2 regions of the Eionea flava genome follow, and region 1 is predicted to be linked to the other one. Evidence: predicted binding sites of a transcription regulator. Region 1 holds the regulator's gene; the other holds the start of a gene.
The links. The regulator sigma-54, encoded in region 1, starts transcription at its own class of promoters, with help from an activator protein. The targets are predictions, from matches to a motif close to TGGCACANNNNTTGCNNT.
Positions count from the first base shown of each region.

Region 2: ACZ5O6_RS06490 (flagellar basal body-associated FliL family protein) is a predicted target of sigma-54. The motif match lies at 1,818-1,835, and genes of this name have one in related genera.

Region 1 is NZ_AP036018.1:2,153,351-2,156,826, reverse strand. Features, by position in the region: gene ACZ5O6_RS09450 (PTS sugar transporter subunit IIA) at 1-430, opposite strand, end outside; gene ACZ5O6_RS09445 (RNA polymerase factor sigma-54) at 467-2,041, opposite strand; gene lptB (LPS export ABC transporter ATP-binding protein) at 2,365-3,090, opposite strand; gene lptA (lipopolysaccharide transport periplasmic protein LptA) at 3,100-3,476, opposite strand, start outside.
Region 2 is NZ_AP036018.1:1,474,928-1,478,403, reverse strand. Features, by position in the region: gene ACZ5O6_RS06500 (flagellar export protein FliJ) at 1-163, shown strand, start outside; gene ACZ5O6_RS06495 (flagellar hook-length control protein FliK) at 390-1,616, shown strand; gene ACZ5O6_RS06490 (flagellar basal body-associated FliL family protein) at 1,872-2,435, shown strand; gene fliM (flagellar motor switch protein FliM) at 2,510-3,476, shown strand, end outside.

The sequences.
Region 1 (3,476 bases):
TTATTAAGGTATCGATGTCTTGTGCTTGCCTGACTTTTTGTAAAATAGCATCATTTGAAAACACCTCCGCAATGCTTGCGAGTGTTTTAAGGTGATCGTCATTGGCATCTTCGGGAACAATTAGGACAAAAATAACATCCACTTTTTCGTTATCAATGGCGTCAAAGTCAATTCCTTGTTTTAGTGTAACTAGCATTGCAGTGATTTTTTTACATTCGCTAATACGACAATGAGGAATCGCTATGCCATTGCCTATTCCTGTTGAGCCGAGTTTTTCACGAGCGATTAAAGCGCTGAATGTATCGGTAGCACTGAGATCTTGATTCACTTGGCTAAGGTGTTCGGCAATATTTTCTAGTAGTCTTTTTTTGCTGCTACTGTCTTGTTGGCAGAGCACATTAGTCGATGATAGAAGTGATGGTATATCCATTTTTCGGTTTAATCTCTATGGTTGTATTAAGTGCCTTTACATGAGCTGCTTGCGTTCATTGGATGGCGGAATTGACATTGACTCTCTGTATTTTGCAATAGTTCGGCGGGCAACTTTGATGCCTTGCTCTGCCAATAAATTAGTGATTTTGTTGTCACTTAGCGGTTTGGCGGTATTCTCTGCTGCAATGAGTTTTTTGATAATAGCGCGGATTGCCGTAGAAGAGCATTCTCCCCCGCTGTCGGTTGTTACGTGACTTGAGAAAAAATATTTCAGTTCAAATATCCCTTTCGGGGTATGCATATATTTATTCGTAGTGACTCGAGAGATGGTTGATTCATGCATTTCTACAATGTCAGCAATGTCGTGTAGCACGAGAGGCTTCATAGCTTCTTCGCCAAAATCCAAAAAGCCTCTTTGTTTTTCGACAATAGCGGTGGCGACTTTTAATAGTGTCTCGTTACGACTTTGTAGGCTTTTCAAAAACCACTTGGCTTCTTGTAGGTTATCTTTTAAAAATGTGTTGTCGCTACTGGAATCGGCTCGCTTGACCAAGTTGGCGTACTGATCGTTAATACGAATTTTAGGGGCAATATCAGGGTTGAGCTCTACGAGCCAATGTCCTTCGTGCTTGCTAACAAAAACATCTGGCACCACGTATTCAGTATCACTACTACCAATATCTTCGCCGGGGTGAGGGTTAATGCTTTGAATTAAGCTAATGGCTAACTTCAGCTCATCTTCTTTTATTCGTAGCTTGCGCATAATAGTTTTGTAGTCGCGCGTACCCAGTAACGGCAGATAATCGGTTGCGATGCGCTTAGCAGCTTCTAGCCCAGGTATCGTTTGATTTGAATCGTGATGCAGAAGTAACTGATTAAGCTGTATAACAATACACTCGCTTAAATTTTGGCTCGCGACACCCGGGGGGTCGAATTGTTGTAAGCGATGCAGTACGGCGTACACTTCATCTTCTTCAACGTCGTCCAATGCTCGCTGCAGCCCCTCAATAATATCGTCCATATTGGATGACAGCATGCCAGAGGGTTGAATATCATCAATAATCGTAAGAGCGATTGAGTAGTCTTTGTCAGAAAAGGGGGTAAGGTTTAGTTGCCACATTAAATGGTCTTGAAGGCTCTCCGACCCGCTACGCTGCGCTTCGAACATTGAGTCTTCATTGGGAGTCGATGCGGCTGACGAACCACTTGGCTGGTATACATCATCCCAACTAGTATCCACAGGTAAGTCGTCTGGGATATTATCTTGCGACCATTCGGTTTCTGGTGATGATGCATCATTTTTATCGTCACGGTCTACGCGAGTATCGTGCTCAGATACGTCGCTGCCGATCGATTGATCCGTTGTTTTATCTGCTCCATCGTCTGTTTTGGCGGGGGTTTCTGATTGCGAGTTGACACTGGTTTCTGTTGCTGAGCTGGCATCGTTTTTGAAGCTCTCTTCCACTTCTAGCATGGGGTTGCTGTCGAGAGCTTCTTGAATTTCATTCTGTAAATCGAGAGTAGAAAGCTGCAACAGGCGAATGGCCTGCTGTAGCTGAGGGGTCATCGTGAGGCTTTGCCCCATTTTTAGCTGTAGTGATTGCTTCATTTCGCCAACGTATCTCGTTACTGTCTGAGTGAGGCCTAAAACACCTATTGAAATCTTTGCGTGAAATGAGGGCAAAATAGCTTTCGTGCAAAGGTCTCAATTGAACGTAAAGGAGCGGTATCTATCTGCACCTGTATAAGTTAATTGGCGAGCGTAAATAGGGTATCTATATCTATGGTGCTATGCCAATGAAATATTTATTAACTGTTATGATTCTAGTCAGTCAGTGGGTGATAAGCAAGACTTATGCCTTTTATAGTTTAGGCAAAGCAGTCCCGCTTCACTGGTTGCTTTTTGTTCAGGCTTGGGTGGTGAAACGCTGTTTAAAGTGAAAAATTATCACCAAGGTATACGGCTTTAACTTGCTCGTTTTGTAGCACTTCATCGGGTGAGCCTTGAGCAATAATGTGGCCTTCGCTGACTATATAGGCTTTTTCGCAGATAGTGAGTGTTTCGCGTACATTGTGGTCGGTAATTAGCACGCCGATGCCGCGTTGTTGTAAGTGAGTAATAATTTGTTTTATATCGTTCACCGAGATGGGGTCGACACCAGCGAATGGCTCGTCTAAAAGAATAAACGTAGGCTCTGTTGCAAGTGCTCGGGCAATTTCGACACGTCGTCTTTCTCCGCCAGATAGCGCCATGCCAAGGGAGTTTTTAATATGCGTAATGTGAAATTCTTGCAGTAAGGTTTCTAGCTTTTCTAGGCGTTGTGTACGATTAAGCTCTTTACGTGTTTCTAATATGGCTAAAATGTTTTCGCTGACAGTGAGCTTCCTAAATACCGAGGCCTCTTGCGGTAGGTAGCCAATACCTGCGCGCGCTCGACCATGCATTGGCAGTTCACTAATATCGTTGTCGTCAATTTTGACAGCCCCTCTATCAGCAGGAATTAGGCCCGCAATCATATAAAAACAGGTGGTTTTACCGGCACCATTTGGCCCTAGCAACCCCACAATTTGCCCGCTTTTTACGGTCATTGAAACGTCGATAACGACAGGGCGTTTTTTGTAGCTTTTGGCAAGATGTGTAGCGTGTAGACTGGGCATAGTAAAAGGCTAGGGCTGTGTTTTTTGGTCGGTCGGGTTGGATGGTTGAAGTGTCATAATGACTCGGCCATTATCATCTCCCGCATTCACTATTGTGCTCTTCATGTCATAAGTGATTTTATTGCTGGTGGTGATATCCCCAGCCTGTTCTAATTTGGCATTGTCTAGCAGGACAAGTGTTTCGTCATTAATATCGTATTCAATGGTTGAGGCGTTAGCGATCGTCTCTGGCTCATTTATTTGGGGTCGCTGCCTAAATTCCGCTAGCTGGCCTTTAGCGATCATTTTGTTCACTTGGCCATTGTCGTCGTAAATGGCAACTTCATCGCCGGTGATGCGGATTGATCCTTGTGTGATGACGACATTACCCTGATAAGTCGTCAGCC
Region 2 (3,476 bases), 680 kb from region 1:
TGAGTTGCGCCAAGAATTAGTTGAGCAGCAGCATAAAATATCTGTTTTGCAGGATATGATTGAGAAAAAACATCAAAATTCAGCTGCAGTCGATGAAAAAAAATTACAAAAATTAATCGACGAACTATCGGCTAGACAACATATTCGTTCAATGACGACTTAAGGAATCATCCACCTTTAATTCCCTTCTTTTAGTCGCCATCTTATAAACACTCTTTTTATTGGCATTTAATTTGCTCGCTAATGATTAAAACCCCTGTGAAAAATTTTTACACTGATATTAGGCAAACCATTGCCGAATAGGTGTCTAGTTTAATTAAGTAAACGGTGATCGTGCGGTCATAACATGCCGCTATCGGTAGCGAATGATATAAAATAGGATGTAATGTATGAATCAGACAAGTTTGCCTTCTACTATGGGCGGTCTATTGCCCGCTGTGCCAAAGCCTGCAGATAAAGTCTCTGGGGACAGTCATCTTGAGAGTACAAAGAGTAATAGTCGTTTTAGAGAGGATATGAAGGAGGCGAACAAAGAAATGAAAGGCGATAAGCCTATCGAAGGAAATAAAAGGATAGACAGTGATAAAGCAGTAGACCTAAAAGATGGGCAAGCGATTACATCGGCTGATTCTTCACCCAGCGAATCTGGAGGTATGCAAGAAACGCCAGACCAAGTCACTCAATCATCGGCATTATTGGTAACAGACTCATCAGCACTTAATAGTCCATTGCTTAGTGTTTCCCCACGGGTTGTAGATGAAGCAACATTAAGTGTTCCTGTCGAGGTTCTACCTTTACCTTCCGTGTTACAGAGTGAACATGTCACTTTGTCAGAATTAGAATTGCCAGCAGATACGATAACTGGCCTACCTATTAGCCCGCTAAGTGCGATGGTTTCTACAGCGAATGCCAATATCAAAAATACGCATTTACCACTTCAGCCATCATCAACCAGTGGCTTACAAACTCAAACTGAATCATTGCTAGGTAATACCGCAATACTGAATAAAATAATGAGCGAAAAGAACAATGGCGTACCAATAAGCCTTTTAGATAAGGAAGGTCTCAAAGATTTTGACCTTATACAAATGACTAAGGATATAGAAAAACCATTACCATCAACAACCCCAGTTTTATCACCTTTAGCGAGTAAATTATCTGCGGACTTATTACCTACCAACCCCATCTCTCTTAACACATCCTTTCAATCGGCAGGTCAGTGGGGGCAAGCGGTAACGGATAAAGTCATGTGGATGTCTTCAAAGGGTATTAAGGAGGCAACTATTCAGCTTGATCCACCTGAATTAGGCTCATTGCAAGTCAAAGTAGGCGTTAATCAAGATCAGGCTCAAGTTAGCTTTACGGTACAGCATGCCAGTGTGCGTGAGGCTCTCGATCAACAGTCGACGCGATTAAGAGAGATGTTTGCTGAAGAAGGGCTTAATTTAGCGGATGTTGATGTGTCAGATCAATCTCAGCAACAAGATAAAGAAACTGAAAACGAAGGTAGCTCAGGTTATGGACAACAAAATTCTTCAGACGAAGAGTTGCAGGCTACAATAACGCCTATTCAGTCTCGCCAACAATCCTATAGTCTTGTTGATGCTTATATATAGAATTTTTTCGGCTACGATCTATTCTTACCGTAGCCCTCTATTTTAATTTCCCGCTTAATTGTCAATCATCTCGCTAGCATAATTTTTTTGGCCGAAAATTCTCTTCGGCCTTATAGCCTCGCTTCTTAATTATTCTCAAAATTAGCATTTTCTACCGTTCCCGCTATCCTAATTGGAGAGAAGAGAGCGCCAACATATTTATGGCACACCAATTGCTCTTATATATATAAACCTTTTTGACGACGGATTTTTGACATGGCAGATGATGAAGTAGAAAACGGCGATGATAGTGAGAATGAAGAGTCGGGCAGCAGTAAGAAAAAGCTCATTATATTTATTGTAATAGGTATTGTGTTAATCGGGCTTTCTGTCGGTGGTACCTTGTTCGCGGTGAAAATGTTATCACCCGAACCAGTTGCTGAGGCCGGTGCTGAGGTAGAGCTCGACGAGGATGGCAATCCAATTGTTACGGAAGAAGAAGTGGTAGAAGAGGTTAAGGGCTACGCTATTTATTTTCCACTAAAGCCTCCGATTATTGTTAATTTTCAAGCGAGAGGTCGGCAACGTTTTCTACAAGCGGACGTTACCTTAATGACGAGAGACGATGAGGTTGTGGAAGCTATAGAAACCCATATGCCGATGATCCGTAATGCTTTAGTGCTCAAATTTAGCTCGCAGGTGTATGAAGACCTGCAAACAGAACCAGGAAGAGAGTTACTTCGTCAAGAGTCACTAGAAGAGCTACAAAATATTATGCTCCAAGAAATCGATAAAACGGGTATTGAGAAGTTGCTGTTTACTAATTTTGTCATGCAATAAGGTTTATTATTTTTCCTAAATAGTTTTTTAACAAACTTCAGTACTAACTTTTTGATAATAACAAGGAATACACTGTGCAAGATTTATTATCACAAGATGAAATTGATGCGCTTTTACATGGTGTTGATGATGGCGATGTCGATACCCAAGGTGATATCTCCGCCGGTGGGGTAAATACTTACGACTTAACTACGCAAGATCGTATTGTGCGCGGTCGTATGCCTACCTTAGAAATGATTAACGAACGGTTTGCACGTTATACACGTATCAGCATGTTTAATTTATTGCGCCGGACAGCAGATGTTTCTGTCGGTGGTATCAATATTCAAAAATTTGGCGAATATGTACACACGCTTTATGTACCTACTAGCCTTAATATGGTTAAGTTTCGGCCGCTACGTGGTACTGCTCTTGTTGTTTTTGATGCAAAGCTTGTATTTAAGTTAGTCGATAATTTTTTTGGTGGTGACGGCCGCCATGCAAAAATTGAAGGTAGGGAATTTACACCTACCGAATTGCGTGTTGTACGTATGGTATTAGAGCAAGCTTTTATTGATATGAAAGAGGCATGGCGAGCTGTAATTCCTATTGAGTTTGAACATGTTAATTCAGAAGTTAACCCATCAATGGCAAATATTGTCAGCCCAAGTGAAGTGGTGGTGGTCAGTAGCTTTCATGTTGAGCTAGATGGTGGTGGTGGTGAAATGCATATCACTATTCCTTATTCGATGATTGAGCCAATACGCGAAATGCTAGATGCCGGCTTACAAAGTGATAGCGACGAACGGGATGATCGTTGGATTAATTCATTGCGAGAAGACATTATGCAGGCCAGTGTTAAATTAAATACCAATTTTGTCGAATCAAAAATCCTATTACGTGACATTGTTGATCTTAAAGACGGTGATGTGATACCTGTTGATCTACCCGATGAATATATTACCACTGCTAATGGTGTACCTATTTTTAAAGTTGATATAGGGCAAAGTAATGGTAATTTTGCGTTGAAAGTAAATAATGTCATTGAACGAAAGAAAAATG